Regions from separate parts of the Bradyrhizobium sp. Mp19 genome, predicted to be linked through region 2. Evidence: riboswitches for the same ligand, from Rfam matches in the RefSeq annotation. Region 2 holds a riboswitch; the other holds the start of a gene.
The links. A riboswitch is a leader RNA that binds a small molecule or an ion and turns the genes downstream of it on or off. The one in region 2 is predicted to bind ZMP and ZTP.
Positions count from the first base shown of each region.

Region 1 (8,284 bases), on a different contig from region 2:
GCGACCGTCGTCCGCAACGACGAGGGCGAGGTGGTCCGCTACGAGGGCACGGTGCGCGACATCACCGACCAGAAGCGCGCCGAAGACGCGATCGCCGAGGGCCGGCGGCTGCTGCAGATGGTCATCGACACGGTGCCCGCCGTCATTAATGTCAAGGACCGCGACCTGCGCTACGTGCTGATGAACCGCTACATGGCGGGGATCTTCGGCATCGAGCCGCAGGACGCGATCGGCCAGACCACCGGCGATTTGATGTCGCGCTACGGCGCGGCCAAGACCGATGAGAACGACAAGCGCGTCCTGTCGGCCCGCCGCGAGCTCGGCTTCTATGAAGAGGAGTACAAGGACGTCGCCGGCAACATGCGGCAGTGGCTGGTCAACAAGCTGCCGATCCTCGATGCGCAGGGCGACATCGAGAACATCGTCACGGTCGCGCTCGACATCGGCGAGCGCAAGCGCTCCGAGCAGGAGATGCGCAAGGCGCGGGATTCCGCAGAGGCCGCGCTGCGCAATCTGCGGGAAACCCAGAATTCGCTGATCGAGGCCGAGAAACTCGCCGCGCTCGGCCGCCTGGTGGCCGGCGTCGCCCATGAGGTCAACAATCCCGTCGGGATCAGCCTGACGGTGGCGTCCGCGCTGGAGCGCAAGACCGCGAATTTCGCCACCCAGGTCGAGCGCGGCGACCTGCGCCGCTCCAGCCTGAACGACTTCCTGAACACGGCGCGCGATGCCTCCTCGCAACTCGTTGCCAATCTCAACCGCGCCGCGGAGCTGATCCAGTCGTTCAAGCAGGTCGCCGCCGACCGCAACTATTCCGACCAGCGCACCTTCGATCTCGGCGATCTCACCGAGCAGGTGGTGATGAGCTTGCGGCCCGGCCTGCGCAAGCACAACCTGACGCTCAACATCGATTGCGAGCCGAACCTGATCATGAACTCCTATCCGGGACCGTATGGCCAGGTGCTGACCAATCTGTTCCTCAACGCGGTCGCGCATGCGTTCCCGGACGGTAAGGCCGGCGAGGTCGAGATCCAGGTCCACGCCGCCGGAGGCGACAATGTCGAGGTGATCTTCGCCGACAATGGCTGCGGCATGAGCCTCGACGTGCGCCGCCGCGCCTTCGATCCGTTCTTCACGACGCGGCGCGATCAGGGCGGCACCGGGCTCGGCCTGCATATCGTCTACAGCATCGTTACCACGCGGCTCGGCGGCCGGCTCTCGCTGGATTCCGCGCCGGGCAACGGCACCCGCATCCAGATGATCCTGCCGCGCGTCGCGCCGCTGGAGCAGGCCGCGGAGTAGGCACGAAGCGTAGTGGCCAACCACGTGTTCGCTCTCGATCCGTCATCCCCGCGCAAAGGCGAAGCCTTTGCGCGGGGATGACGGGTCTGATGGTTTCACACCGCTAATTGATATCCGCGAGCTTGTGCAGCGTGGCGCCGAAGATCAGGCTCGCCTTGCCGACCAGTGCGGTCCCACTCATGGTGCCGCGGGTGTCGGTGAAGGTGCCGGAGACGCCGATGCCGACGGGCGCAGGCCCGCCGAACAGCGGGTTGTCGGTGTCGCGCGGCGTCGTGTGGCGTTGCACAAGGACTTCGCCCTTGAAGGCATCGCCCTTCACCGTGTAGCTGCCGGTGTAGTAGAGATAGGCGTCGCCGCCCAGAATCTGGCCGTCGCGGAAGAGAATGACGCCGCTGCCCTTACCGACGCGACCGTCCAGCAGGGTGACGTGAATTGAGTAAAGTCCGTTCTTCATGACGTCCCGATTGCTGGCCGCCGCGCCCACGGCAAGCCAGTTGGTTTTTTATGCCAAAGCGAGCAACCTCGTGCAATGCGGCAGGTTGATTCCCGGGTGTCCCGCGTTCGGGTGACACCCTCGGTTCCTGCCAGGCAGTGTGACGGCGCGATGACAGCGGACCGTACGCGCGAATCAAAGTGGCCCGCGAAATGCATAGCTCTGGTTGCACTGGCCGGTGAGTGCTGGAGCAAACACATGTCTGACTGGATTGAATCCGGTGGCCATTGGGCACGCCCTCGCAGGCTCAATGGAACTTCGGCCCGTCATGCGGGCCACGTCATCGTATTCCTCGGGTTGATAACGCTGGTGTTGGTCGCGGCCGTGCGAATCGCGCAGGCGCGCGATCCCGACGGCCGCTACGCCAATTCGCCGCTGAAGGAATGGTTCGACGGCCTGCGCAGCGGCAAGGGGCCGTGCTGTTCGGATGCCGACGGCACAGCGGTCAGCGATGTCGACTGGGAATCCAAGGACGGGCACTATCGTGTCCGCCTCGACGGGGCGTGGATCGATGTCCCCGACGAGGCCGTGGTCACCGAGCCCAACCGGGTCGGTCGCGCCATGGTCTGGCCGATTCCGAGCTACATGGGCGTGACGATCCGCTGCTTCATGCCAGGCAGCATGACTTAGCGCCGCACGCGTGGCTCACACGTATTTCTGGTCGCGCTCGAGCAATTCGATCGAGATGCCCTGCGGGCCGCGGATGAAGCAGATCCGCACGCCGGGACGGATCGTGGTCGGCTCCTTGGTGAATTCGACGCCCTTGGCCTTGATCTCGGCCGCGACCGCGTCGATGTCCTTCACCGTGAGCCCGAAGTGATCGAGTCCCTGATAGGGCGTCACCGGCGCGGCGTTGACGCCGTCGCCCTGGGCCACCTCCGCAATGAACACCTTGGCGCCGCCGAGCTGGACGTCGATGCGGCCGGGGCCGCGGATGATCTCGCCGCCGAGAATGTCGCGCAGCCAGGTCGCGGTGGCCTCGGGATCGGGACTGCGCAGGTGGACGTGGTCCCAGGTGACGACAGGCATTGCGATCTCCTTGTTGTTCTCGCGCCGCTCGGGTGCGCGGCACTCGCTCTCGGGCGGCGCGAACTTAGCGAGCGCCCGGCCGTGAGGCCATCCCTCCGTGCTGCGGGCCGCAAGATTGTCGTCCCGGAATGAAACCATTGCGGCCGTCAGCGATTGTCTTCGCGTGGCCGCTCGACTTGCGGCCGCCCCGGAAGCCGCGCGGTGCGGCTTCCTCTCTGTGTGGGGGCGGCCCGATCAGGTCGCCAGGGTGAGGGCACGACGATGCGGATCGGCTTGGCGTCGTTTCGGAGGTTGGCCGCCGGACGTCTCGGTGAGGGCGGCTTCTACGCCAGCCTGCTGCTGCCGCTGATTGCGCTCGCCGGGATCGCCGCCTGGTTCATGCTCCCCGAACCGAGCGACGCCGGAGACCAGGATGTCTGGCCGGTGTCGTCCAGCATCGTCCGCACCGCGCAGAACGCCTCGACCGACGCGCAACCCGCCCAAATCACAAATCAGGCCGCGAGGGACGCGCTGGCCGCACCGGCGGACGAGCCGACCACCGTCGGCGTGGCCACCGCCCCACAGGGGGTAGAGGAGGCCAGGTCGTCCGGGCCTGGCGCTGAAAGGTCTCCGCTGGACAAGCTGCGGATCGCCTCGCAATCGTGGCGGCGCGGCGGGCTGGGTTCGAAGGCGCTCGTCACCCTGACGCTGCGCAATGCCAATGATTTCGCCGTCAAGGATATCGAGATCGCCTGCGCCTTCATCCGCCGGGACGGTCGGCCGCTGACCGAGCGCAAGCGGCTGATCTCCGACACGATCGCCATGAAAAGCCGCAAGACCTATTCGCGGATGTTGGTCGGGTTCGTCAATGTTAACGCAAACAAGGCGAAATGTTCGGTCGTGACGGCGAGCCGCCTTTAATTCCCGGCATCCCGAAAAAGTGACCGCGAATTGACTTGCCGGGTGAACCGTAACGGCCGGACAGGAACTAACTAATAAACCAGCCGTTAGCGAACGACCCGGGAGCGCGGACCGCGTCCGGGTGATCATGCGCAGACGATGAGATCGCCCGCGCGATGACTGATGTCGTCGCGCCGAGATGAACCGCGCCCGCTGCGCGGGGGGAGCTACCAAAATGCCTGTGGCGCGTTATTTCCTGTTCGTTGGTGGAGTGCTGCTCGCGCTGCTCTTCGTCGTCAATTCCATCGTGCCGCAGGAGGCCGTGGTCGCCGGTCAGAACCAGGGCCTGTCGTCGCCGGGCGTCGACAAGACCATGGTGCGCATCAAGTCGACCCAGAAATTGCCCGAGCGGGTGGTCTACGACACCAATTTGCCGACCATTGTTCCGGCGCAGGTCAACGCGGTCGCCGCGGCCGTCCCGTCGGCTTCGGGTGACGCGTCGGCGCAAGCCCGTGTCCGCAATACGTTCGCCCAGTTCATTCCGCCGGAGAAGGCTGACGCGCAGAAGGTCGCGGCCGAGGCAAAGCCGGCCGAGCAGCCGGCGCAGGCCCAGCCTCAGGCGCCGAAGAAGCGCAAGGTCGCGCGCTACCATGCCCATCCCCAGCAGCCGATGCGGCTGGCGCAGCCCGGCATGTATCAGCCCTACCGCGTCGCGCAGCAGCAGCGCATGGGCTTCTTCGGCGGCTTCGGCACCTGGTAAGAAAGGGCCGCCCGCAGCCGGCAATCAATGCGCCGCCGCAAACACTTGCGGCGGCTTTTTCATGTCCGCGATCAGGCGGGTGGCCGGATCCGGGACGGCGTCCGAGCGCCGCTCGCTACCTTTAGCGCGGCAGGCGCGGAATCTTGTCCGCGAAGCCGTTGTAGCAGGTCAGCCGCTCGTCCTCTTCCTTCACGAAGCGGCAATCGTTGACGCCCTTGGCCGGGGCGGCCTTCGGCTTCGGCTGCGGCTTGAAAATCTCGTCGTAGCAGATCAGCCGCTCCTTGGTGGCGTCGTCGATGTCCTGACAGGCCTGAAGCTTCTGGGCGACCGATTGAGGCTTGCCGGGCGCGGCAGGCTTCTCGCCCTTCTTGGCGGCCGACTTCTTGCCGACCTGGACCAGCGGCTTGTCGCCGACCATCGGCTGCGAGGTCGCCGCCGCCGGCTTGTCTGCGTCGGCCGGGGCCGGCGTGGTTCCTTGGGCAAGCGCGGCAGCCGGGCAGAAGAGCGCCAGCGCGAGGATGATATGTCTCATGTCGAAAATGTCCGAAATGGCGTGATGACCGGAAGGATGGCGCCGGGGATCGGAAAAGCCCGGCAAGCGCCGAGACTTAACGCAAGTCTTGCCCGAATCCTACCCCCAGAGGTGACCCGCCCGGCACCGATCCACTGGCAAAAGTGAGGGCAATTCGTCGCCGTTTGACCCGCGGGAGAGCGTGAATTGCCTTTGCCCGACGGGGCGGCTATGACGACGCCATCTGCGCGACTGGCGCTTGGATGGACCACCATCGGGGAGCGCAGAGACTGAACGCCGCGCGCCTGGGCACCGCTTCGAAACGGAGGTGCCATGACGGCGAACATTCTCGATGGGCATGCACATGCCCAAATTGTCATCGACAAGATTGCTGGCGAACTCGACCGGCTGCCCCGCGCGCCGGGGCTTGCGGTCGTGCTGGTCGGCTGTGACCCGGCGAGCCAGATCTATGTGCAGAGCAAGGTCAGGATGGCCGAACGGCTCGGCCTGCGCGGCGAGGTCGCACGCCTGCCGGATGATGCCAGCGAGGCCGATCTGCTTGCCAGAGTAGAGGCGCTCAATGCACGCGACGATATCGACGGCATCCTCGTGCAGCTGCCGCTGCCCGCGCATATCGACGCCTTGCGCGTGATGGCGGCGGTCGATCCCGCCAGGGACGTCGACGGCCTGCACGCCCTGAACGCCGGCCGGCTGTTTCACGGCGACGATGCGCTGGTGCCGTGCACGCCGCTCGGCTGTCTCCGGCTGATCAAATCGACCCTGCCAGACCTCACCGGCGCCCATGCCGTGGTGATCGGCAGCTCCAACATCGTCGGCAAGCCGATGGCCGCGCTGCTGCTGCAGGAGCACGCGACCGTGACGCAGACCCATATCCACACCCGCGGCATCAGCAGGATCTGCCGCGAGGCCGACATCCTGGTGAGCGCGGTGGGCAAGGCCGGCCTCGTGCGCGGCGACTGGATCAAGCCGCAGGCCATCGTCATCGACGTCGGCACCACGCGCGTCGAGAAGCCGGACGGCGGCTATGCGGTGTGCGGCGACGTCTCGTTCGACGAAGCGGTGCTGGTCGCCGGTGCGATCACGCCGGTGCCGCGCGGCGTCGGCCCGATGACGATCGCCTGCCTGATGGAGAACACGGTGAAGGCCGCAAAGGCGAGGGCGGCCCGGTTGCAATAGCGCGGGATGCCTGCGGCGATACGCGCGCGGCGGGTGTCGCTCGCATATCGCGCGCGAAGTTCATGACGTCCGGGGTAATGGAAAGCCCGCACCATTGGTCTAGCATCGCGCGACAGATGGAGGCGCGCGATGTTGTATGCGGAAGATCTTACCGAGGGCCAGACGTTCAAGCTTGGCAGCTACACCATCGGTGAGGCCGAGATCCTGGAGTTCGCCGGGAAATATGATCCGGTGCCGATCCATACCGATCCCGTCGCGGCGGCAGTGGGCCCGTTCGGCGGCCTGATCGCAAGCGGCTTCAACACCATTGCGATCTATCAGCGGCTCGTCGTGGAGGCGATCTGGACCAAGGTGGCGGGGATCGTCGGGCGGAGCTTCGAGATTCGCCTGCCGAGCCCGGTTCGGCCCGGTGCCACGCTCACCGGCCAATCCCGGATCCAGAAGATCACCATCAGGCCGGAGCGGCGCGACGCCGTCGTGATCTTCAAGACGGAGCTGGTCAACGACGAGCAGCGCCCCGTTCTTGTCCTCGTGCTCGACGCGCTGATCCACATGCGGCCGGTGGAGCAGGGGCGGGCGTAGCTCGGCTGACGGGGATGCCGAAGTCATCCGCCTCGGGCGGCGGCCAACGCCGCTAGGAGTTTCCTGCACGCGACTTGTCGTCGCGCAATGTTGCGACAATACAATTATGACAAGCCGGCGGCAGAACAGCAGCGTATCAATGACGTCATCATCGACGAGCCATGCTGCCCGGTGTTTACTTCGTCGATGCGCCGAAAGCATTCGACCCAGACGGATGTGCCGACGTGAAACGCAGCAAGCAGACGAACGGAGAGATCGAAGCCAGGCGGCGCAAGGCGGAGGAATGGCGCCGCATACAGATGCAACGCGCCGCTGAACGGCAACGGCTTCGCGACTACAAGATTGCCCTGGCGCGCGACGAGGTTGCCGTGGATACGACGCGGCTCGCGCCATCGAACAGCTATTCGACTCCCGATTTCGTGCTGCGCGGAACCTATCGACCGGAGCCCTTCGTCTGCAAGGACTGCGGCGTTGCCGAGGTCTGGACGCCTTTGCAGCAGAAATGGTGGTACGAGACCGCCAAGGGCGATGTATTTACCGCGGCGGTGCGCTGCCGGGCCTGCCGCACCAGGGAGCGCGCGCGCAAATCCGCCGCACGCCGCGTGCATCTGGAAGGACTCGCAAGGAAGAAGCCTCCCGTCTCGTAGCGATGGGCGTGACTTCAGAGCCGCACTTCACATCTGATACGCGGGGAACCAGTGCGCAGGCGGTCAATGCGTCGCGCGTGCGGAACGTTTCGTTGCCTGATTGGTTCGAGACCTTGAAGCCCCCGATGTGGGGTGCGGGCGGGGAGGAACCAGCCAAGGAAACTTGTCAAGGAAACCTGTCAAGGAAACCATCGCGGCCGGAACCAACGAGAAGGAGCAGCGGATGAAACTCAATTCCACGCAAGTCAAGCAGACCATGACGCAACTGAATGCCCAGGTGCTTCCGGACGATCACCCGGCCGTGGCGCAACTGAACAGCGTGTTCGGTGAGCACACATTCTTCGTCGACACCAGCGGGCTCAAGGTGCTCGAACCGGCCCAGACCTCCGACATGCCGGGGCAGACGGGCGAGGTCGTCAGTCTCGCCGAATGGAGCGATCCGGAGCTGACGTCGCTTCGGCCGCACGAGCCCGAGCCGACCGGCGTGCTCATCGCGCTTGAACCCAGCAAGCACTGAAGCGTTCCAGCGCGAAGTGGATACCGGTTCGCGCAAGCAAAACGCCACCAAGCAAGGGGTTGAGAGCATGATCCGATTCAATCGGATCATGCTCTTTGTGCTGCATCGTGCGACACCCGCGATCGGCCGTCCTGATGGCGACAGCCCCGACGTCGCATCAAGAGGTGCCGAAAGTCACATGGCAAATCAGCGCCGCCTGCGTATGCATCGGTTCGAGATGGGTATCCAGGCGGTGAGGGGCAGATGGGGATCGTGCGGCGCTGGAGCCCTGACGAGGACGAGAAGCTCAGGGAACTCGCCAGGGCCGGCAAGAACGCTCTCGAGATCAGCAACGAACTGACCCGCAGCGCTTCGGCCGTGCGCCGGC
Region 1 covers NZ_JASAUT010000006.1:90,386-98,669, reverse strand. The annotation lists gene QJT82_RS10065 (PAS domain S-box protein) at 1-1,302, shown strand, start outside; gene QJT82_RS10060 (GrlR family regulatory protein) at 1,406-1,756, opposite strand; gene QJT82_RS10055 (hypothetical protein) at 1,994-2,425, shown strand; gene QJT82_RS10050 (VOC family protein) at 2,441-2,824, opposite strand; gene QJT82_RS10045 (hypothetical protein) at 3,026-3,724, shown strand; gene QJT82_RS10040 (hypothetical protein) at 3,939-4,463, shown strand; gene QJT82_RS10035 (hypothetical protein) at 4,585-4,995, opposite strand; ZMP/ZTP riboswitch at 5,213-5,292, shown strand; gene QJT82_RS10030 (tetrahydrofolate dehydrogenase/cyclohydrolase catalytic domain-containing protein) at 5,308-6,171, shown strand; gene QJT82_RS10025 (MaoC/PaaZ C-terminal domain-containing protein) at 6,301-6,753, shown strand; gene QJT82_RS10020 (zinc-ribbon domain containing protein) at 6,915-7,400, shown strand; gene QJT82_RS10015 (hypothetical protein) at 7,624-7,917, shown strand; gene QJT82_RS10010 (hypothetical protein) at 8,161-8,284, shown strand, end outside.
Region 1: it holds a riboswitch for ZMP and ZTP, as region 2 does, so the genes downstream of both, QJT82_RS10030 (tetrahydrofolate dehydrogenase/cyclohydrolase catalytic domain-containing protein) here and glyA (serine hydroxymethyltransferase) in region 2, are expected to answer to the same signal.

Region 2 (8,284 bases):
ATCAGCGCATTGATTAAAGCCGAAGCGCAGATCGCGGACGATGCGAAGTTAATGCGTTCGCTGCCCGGCGTGGGTCCCGTGGCCTGCATGCAGCTCATCGCGCAGATGCCGGAACTCGGGCGGGTCGGACCGAAACAACTCGCAGCGCTCGCTGGCCTTGCTCCCTTCAACGTCGACAGCGGCGCCTTCCGCGGCAAGCGCAAGATTGCGGGCGGCCGAAAGCGCGTTCGTGACGCCCTTTATATGGCGGCCCTCAACGCAGTTCGCAGAGCTGATCCGTTCAAGGCCTTCTATGCACGACTGCGACAGGCCGGAAAACCAGCCAAACTCGCCCTCATCGCCGTCGCCAGGAAGCTGCTGACGGTCCTCAATGCCATGATGCGAGACCGAAAGCCCTACCTGCAGACCAAACCAACATAACAGTTGCCGGCCTTCGCCGGGACGACGCCGGATGTGTTGTCGCTTGTGCGTCAAACATCCGCATTCTCGCGACATGATTTGTCTGAGCTTTGCTCTTCGTTGCACCCTATATTTTGCTGCGGGGGCTTGTCGCGTCGGGCCACGCGCGCGAGCTTTCAGGGCAGCAAGCGGCTCGACGCCTGCCGGCGGCTTGGTGCCCGCCGGGCGTCGCGCTCACAGCCTGGACAGCGCCAGGCCGAGGTAACCGATCAGCGCACCGGTGCTGAGAATGATGACGACGAGCGCCTGCTCCGAGCGTGCTTGCAAGGTTTTCCGGGTCACGGCGTTGGACGCTCCGTCTTCGAGATCATGCGGTCCAACGAACAGCATCGATTTCCGTTCCGGTCTTTCCCGGGGAACCTTCACGACGTGCCCATGCAGGCCGCACGCCCGGACGAGCGACGCGACGAACGCGGAACAGGAACGCAGGTCGGCTGCCTATGAGGGCGGCGCGATCCCCGGAACGGGGAAAGCGCGGCACATCTCGACGCTGTTCGACCTCAGTCGTTTGACGACCGCTGCATCTCCCTTCGACCGGAGGGATTCCGCAATGAGTTCGGCGATGAGGCGCATTTCGGGCTCGCCCATGCCGCGCGTGGTCGCCGCCGGCGTCCCGAGGCGAATGCCGCTCGGCATGAGCGGCGGACGCGGATCGTCGGGAATGATCTGCTTGTTTGCGGTGATCCCGACGGCGTCGAGGATGTTCTCGGCCGCGCCGCCGTCCAGGCCGACGCTGGCCACCGTATCCACGACCATCATGTGATTGTCGGTTCCGCCGGTGATCAACGTCATGCCGCGTTCCATCAACGCTTCGGCCAGGACCTTCGCGTTGCGCATGACCAGCCTTGCATAGGCCTGAAAATCGGACGTCGATGCCTTCTTCAGCGTGACCGCGGTTCCGGCCACAACGTTCATGTGCGGACCGCCCTGCAATCCCGGGAACACCGACGCGTCAATCTTGCCGGCGAACTCCCGGCGACAAAGAACGATGCCGCCACGCGGCCCGCGAAGCGTTTTGTGCGATGTCGTCGTCATCACGTCGAAACCCGCATCGAGCGGATTGCGCAAGGCGTTGCCGGCGATCAGGCCGCCGTAATGGCTGACGTCGGCCATGGTCAGTGCACCCACCTCATCGGCGATGCTCTTGAAGGACGCATAATCCAGATCGCGCGGATAGGAGCTGTAGCCGCACAGCACCAGCTTCGGACGGACGTGCCGGGCCATGGCGCGGAGCTCATCGAAATCGATGGCGCCGCCGTTTGACGGCTGCGTCTTGTAGCGGGCGAAGTTGAAGAGCCGCCCCATGTGCGACACGGGCGCGCCATGGGTGAGATGGCCGCCGTGTGACAGGTCCATCGCCAATATCGTATCGCCGGGCTGCAGCAGGCCGAGATACACGGCCTGGTTCATTGGCGACCCGGACAGAGGCTGAACATTGGCATGTTCGGCGCGGAACAGCGCGCATGCTCGCTGTCGGGCAAGGTTCTCTATCTGGTCGGTAAATTCCTGGCCGCCGTAATAGCGGCGTCCCGGATAGCCCTCGGAATACTTGTTGGTGAACACCGATCCGAGCAGCTCGAGAACCTCGGGATAGGTGTAGTTCTCCGACGGAATCAGCTCGACGCCGTCTTGCTGGCGGCGCTCTTCGCCCTTGAGCGCAAGGGCAACTTCGGAATCGTTGAGGTGGAGTTCATTGCGGAATGACGGCATGGTCCGGGCTCCCTAAGACGCTGGATCATCAGCTGAACGGGTTGCCCAGGCGAACGGCCATAGAACCCTTCGCGCTTCACCGTGGTCAGTTCCACGTAAGCTCGCCAGTCGCGCGAGGGGCGAATGAGCCTGCGAGCTCATCGCGAGCAGAAGGCTATTCAATCCTCGGCGGTCCCGCAAGGGTTCCATAGCTGGCAGGGTTCCATAGCTGGCGTCGCCGGGAGGCTGACTGCGTAGCAGTAGCACCCGCGAATCTATTCCTTGACGAAAATGTGGGACTTTATCTTCCACTGCCCGTCGGGTTGGCGTTCAAGCAGTCTCACGGTGCTGCCAGAAATTGGCGCCGCCTTCTCATTTACCACTAGCGTGGCCGTGAAATGCGAGGTGGTGTAGGCGTAGTTTCCCATGGACAACACATCGACCAGCTCAACCTTGTGCTCTCTGACGCTTCTTCCCCGCCCGGCAAAGAAACTACGGATTGCCAAAGGGCCGGTGACCGGCTGCGCACCGGGCGGCATCAATCTGCCGTCAGCGGTATACAATGGAAGCAGGGCATCGAAGTCTGCGTTGTTGATGGCGGCATCCCACTTGGCAGCCACAGAGGAAAGTTCGTCGGCAAGTGGGTCTGCTGCTGCATGACCAACGCAAGCACAAGTGAAGATCAAAAGCAGGGCGTATGAAAGAAGAGAAGGGCGGCTCATCCTTGCCTCCTTTAGCTGAGATGCTCAGCGCATGAGCGCATTCGCAAACGCTACAGCTGGGGGAAGCAGGGTCACTAGTCCAAAAAGTGGACTGGAGAGGTGTCTTTCAGCTAGCTAAGACTTGCCCTGCGGCCGCAGACGCCTCACTGGCATATTTGCTACGTGGAAACCAAGCCCGCATGCTGTTCACAAGATGCTTAGGACCGTCGATCTCGATTTTGCCGAGCTCACGCGCCCGTAGCAGCGGCATCTCGTCTACGAAAATCTGCACAAGCGTCAGCAGACTCGCATAGAGGCTGATATCGACCTTGAAGCCGGGGTCATCCCAGCAGAGATCGGCTTCCTCCTTCTTCACAACAAACCACCAGCGCTTCGGCCGAGCGTCCGCAATCTCAATGTACAGCACGAAGTCGCATGGAATGTGCCTTAGATCGAACGAACGGCGCATATTCCACATGAGCCGGCCCGCGTGGAGTTCGTTCGGTGTGAGCTGGCTGCGAGCCCATTTGTGGCCCCAATAGCCCATTGCATCGATAATTGGCCTGGCTTCCCTGGCCGCCTGGGTTGGATGGTACTCCCAATGCCCGTTGTCACCTGGTTGGCGTGAGACTAGCCCGGCCTCTTCTAGAGTTTGCAGGCGCTTGGAGAGGAGGGTCGGCGACATCTGTGGAATGCCGCGGCGAAGCTGGTTGAAGTGGCGGGACCCCAGCAGCAGTTCGCGGAGCAAGAGCGGGGTCCACCGCTCCGTGAGAATTTCCGCAGCTTTGGCTACGGGGCAAAATGATCCATAGCCTTTCATGACGAGAACTTTAGCATCACGAGGGCCACCAAGGTAGTCCAGTCTCTGGACTATGGTCCCAGGCGCGCCAGTATCGAGGCTCTCCTGTTACGCCTGGTACGCGACTTTCTCGGGACTCGGCCATTCGACGATGCGGCTCGATGTTCGGTTTGCCCGGAGGCAAATGCGGCTCGATTTACCGGTACGCGGCCTCGCTGGCGCCGCCACGGAGGCTCAGCGTTCGCCGAGGTCGGTCTGCGTCAGGATACCCTGCCGCAACGCGAGGCGGACCAGCTCGATATCCGTGCCGACGCCGAGCTTGTCCTTGATCAGGGAATGCAGGTTCGCGACCGTCTTCGGGCTGAGGTGCAGCGCCTCGGCGATCTCCTCGGTGGCGTTCTCCGCGAGCAGCATCCGCAGCACCTCGAATTCCCGCGCGGTCAGGAGGTCGGCAGCCTTCCTCTCGCCGGCAAGGTGGCTGAGCGCGAGCTCGTGGTCGATATCCGGGCTGATCGCGATCTTGCCCGACAGCGCATCCATCACGGCGTGCACCAGCGTCTCCGGCGGGCTGGTCTTGGTGACATAGCCGCTCGCGCCGGCGCGGATCGCCTGCACGGCAAAGGCCGCGTTCTGGTGCATGGTGAACACCAGGATTTTTGCGCGCCTGTCCCACTGCCGGAGGCGGCGGATGGCCTCGATGCCGCCGATGCCGGGCATCGACAGGTCCATGATGACGAGGTCGGGCCCGGTCTCCTTGTAGAGGCGGTAGGCCTCGACGCCGTCGGAGGCTTCGGCGACGACGCAGAGGCCCGGCTGCTTCTGCAGCATCGCCCGGTAGCCCTCCCGGACGACGGCGTGGTCGTCGACCAGCATGATGGTTCGCGCCGCATGGCTCATGCCGCGCGCTCCACCGGTGCGGCCTCTCGGCTGGCCGCGACGGGAACGATGACGCGGAGCGAAGAGCCGCTCGGCCGTCCGGTCTCAAAGCTGAGCCGCCCGCCCAGCGCGGCGACCCGTTCGCGCATGCCGAGCAGGCCGAGGCCGGACTTGAGCTGGGGATCGCCTTGTGGATCGCCGGGCTGGCCGTCATCGTCGATCGCGAGCACGATCGCGCTGTCGCCGCCGGGCGCCGCCTCGCGCATCTCAAGCCGCAGCATCACGCGCGTGGCGCCGGCATGCTTGGCGGCGTTGGTGAGCGCCTCCTGCACGATGCGGTAGAGATTGGCGCCGACGGAGGCGGCAAGGCGCTCGAACGATCCCGATACGGTGATCTCGAACCGCGGCTGTCCCCGGCTGCGGCCGTTCCAGCCCGCGACCAGGCCCTCGAGGCTGGCCGCAAGTCCGAGTTCGTCGACATCGGGCGGGCGGAGCCGGAAGAGGGCGCCGCGCAACGTCTCCATCATGTCGGTCGCGGTCCGCGCGATGCCGTCGCATTCGGCGAGCAAAGGCTGGCAATCCGCCGCCGCGGTCTGGCGCGCCGAGGCGGCGAGCGCACGGATGGCGGCCAGCGACTGCCCGAACTCGTCATGCAGCTCGCGCGCGAGGTGCCGGCGCTCCTCGTCCTGCACCAGGATCAGTTTCTGCGTCAGCGCGTTGCGGTCGGAGAGCGCGGCGGAGAGGCGCTCGGCGAGTTGGTTGAAGACGTCGCCGATCGCCGACAGTTCGGCGAGATCGAACGGCGGCAGGCGCGCGGCGAGGTCGCCTGCGGCGATCCGCTCGAGCCCGTCGCGGATTTGCCGCGTCGGACGCAGCGCGCGCGCCAGCGCCGCATAGACCAAAGCGCAGAGCAGCGGCAGTGCGATCATGAACACCGCCATCAGCCGGCCGGCATCGTGCCAGGCCTCGGCGGTCGGCACCGCCGGATCGGTCCAGGCCACCGCCTCGCCAATGGCGTTGCCGCGCGAAACCACCTGCCGCACCGCCTCGCGGCCGGGATCGAACAGGCGGCGATAGAGTGCCGCGAAGGCCAGCGGCGGCGCGGCCGTGTCAGTCTGCGCGCCGCCGCAGAAGCGTTGGCTGATCTCGCCGCTATTGCTGCGAAAGGCGATGCACAGTCCCGGCGTCATGACCGTAGCGGCAACGCTGTCGAGATCGGGAAAGTCGGAACGCGCATTGTTCAGCCACTGGATCTTGCTCTGCTGCAGCTCCAGCGTCTTGGCGGCGACATCGGCAACGGCCGCGATCCGCCCGCGCACCGAGCGGTCGGCCTCGATCAGGAAATAGCCGGAGATGACAGCAAAGCAGAGCGTCGAGACGATCGCCACGCGCAACGTCAGCCGCAGTTTCAGATCGCTTCCGGACCAATTCCACATTGGCGTATCCTCAAGATCGCAGACGAGCCTCAGTGCGCGATCGCGGGCAGGGCCGTCAGGCACATTAAACGGCAGAACGGAGGCGCCGAGAAGCGCCGCTATGGGCGCGGAGCATCGTCGTGAAATTTTCCCGGCACCGGGCGGGAGGCACTCCGCTGCGGCGCGGAGGCCCGCCGGCCTAGGCTGCGACCGACCCGCCCGCACCAGCAGCTGAAAGGCCCCAATCATGCGTCAGCCCCGTCTCGTTCTGCTCTCTGTTGCTTTGATCGGCCTGCTGGCCGGAATCTGTCCTCTGCGCGCCGAGACCGGCGCCGCAACGGTGTTCCCGCTTGGCGTCAGCATCGACGATTTCGGCTATGTTGATACGTCGGGCGAGGTGATCGACCAGACCGCTGCGCACCAGAGGCGGCTGGATGCGTTGATGCGGACGCTGCGCGCCGATGTCGCCGCGGAGCCGTACTATCGCCTGGTGCCATCGACGGCGCCCGCGGGCGAGGCCCGGATCAAGGTTGTCGGCGGCGTGCAGAAGATGAGCACGCTGATCCAGTGGGCCAAGGTGGCGGTCATCGACGTCAGCGCGAGCCAGGTGCTCTACGAGAAGCTCTACACGTTTCGCGGCGACACTGACGAGGCATGGGACCACGCGGCGATGTTCGTGTCGCGCGAGGTGCGCCGCGCCCTTGCAGCCGCGCTGCCGCCGGCGCAGACCGCCGCCGCGGCGCCGATCGGGCTTGCGGTGTTCGAATTCGAGCTCGAGGATACCTCCGCGGCAACCGCGTCCGGCCTTGCCGGCTCCGATGCAGCCTATCTCGCCGATGTCACGAAGGGCGTGCGTGACCGGCTTGCGCAGTCGGGCCGCTACCGCCTGGTCGATACCGGCGGCGCGACCGCGGAGCCCGTCAAGGCACATGCGCTGCGCGACTGCGACGGCTGCGAGGCCGCGATTGCGCAGCAGCTCGGCGCCGATCAATCGCTGATCGGCGTGATCAGGCGGGTCAGCCGGACCGAATACACGGTCGGCTTCCAGCTGCGCGACGCCCGCAGCGGCGCGGTCGTCTCACGCGGCGACAGCGGCCTGCGGATGGGCGCCGATTATTCCTGGACCCGTGGCGCGGTCCGCCTGGTCGGCGACCGCCTGCTCGAGGGCGGGGCGCAGCGCTAGGGATGCGCGCGGCTGCAACTTTGGCAGGCGGACCATAGCAAAGTGCGATAGCTGCTAGACACACCGTCATCTGGCTCCGGGCTCACGCGTGCGCTATCACCGCCGTCTGATCACCGCACAGGAGCCGCCGATGCGTTTGCCCGCCATCTTCTTCGCTCTCACGCTCGCCGCAAGCCCCGCGGCAGCCGAGGAGCTGTCGGGCACGCTGCAGAAGATCAAGGAAACGAAGAAGGTCACGCTCGGCTTTCAGGAGGCTTCCGTTCCCTTCAGCTATCTCGACGACAATCAGCGGCCGATCGGCTTTGCGCTCGACATCTGCCTGAAGATCGTCGATGCCGTGAAGAAGGAGCTCGGCGTATCTGACATCGCCGTCGACTACCTCCCGGTGACCTCGTCGAACCGCATTCCGTTGATGGTCAACGGCACGATCGATCTGCATTGCTCGGCGACCACCAACAGCGCGGACCGCCAGAAGCAGGTGACCTTCACCAACACGCACTTCCTCAGCGCGACACGCTTTGCCGCCAAGAAATCCGCAGGCATCAACACGATCGACGATCTCAAGGGCACGTCGGTCACCGCTGTTGCGGGCTCGGTGAACCTCACGCAGCTCATCAAGGTCAACACCGAACGCAAGCTCGGCATCAACGTCCTCCCGGCCAAGGACCAGGCCGAGGCGTTCCTGATGCTGGAGACCGATCGCGCCCAGGCCTACGCGCTCGACGACGTCCAGCTTGCCGTTGCGATCGCGCGATCGAAGCAGCCTTCGCTCTACATGATCAGCGAGGAGGCGTTCTCGAAGGCAGAGCCCTTCGGCATCATGCTGCGCAGGGAGGACACCCCGTTCAAGGCGCTCGCCGACCGCGCCACGGCGGAGCTCTACAAGAGCCCCGAGATCGAGGTCATGTACAGGAAGTGGCTGGAAGCGCCGACCCCGCCGAAAGGTATCAATTACAACGTGCCGATGTCGCCGGCGCTGCGCCACGCCTTCGCCAATCCGAGCTCGAGCTTCGATCCCGATGTGTACGAGGTTGCGAAGTAGCAGAAAGCAGTCCGCATGAGCAAAGCGACATGCGGGTAAGGTCCAGCTTAAATCGATGGCGGGACCCCGGATATCGCGCTCGCTCATCCGGGCTACAATTGGCCGACAGGGCGGCGGAAA
Region 2 covers NZ_JASAUT010000015.1:136,905-145,188, reverse strand. The annotation lists partial or broken gene QJT82_RS18935 (transposase) at 1-420, shown strand, start outside; gene QJT82_RS18930 (hypothetical protein) at 634-789, opposite strand; gene glyA (serine hydroxymethyltransferase) at 898-2,169, opposite strand; ZMP/ZTP riboswitch at 2,206-2,291, opposite strand; gene QJT82_RS18920 (DUF4440 domain-containing protein) at 2,424-2,870, opposite strand; gene QJT82_RS18915 (helix-turn-helix domain-containing protein) at 2,977-3,669, opposite strand; gene QJT82_RS18910 (response regulator transcription factor) at 3,883-4,545, opposite strand; gene QJT82_RS18905 (histidine kinase) at 4,542-5,960, opposite strand; gene QJT82_RS18900 (DUF3280 domain-containing protein) at 6,187-7,122, shown strand; gene QJT82_RS18895 (amino acid ABC transporter substrate-binding protein) at 7,253-8,164, shown strand.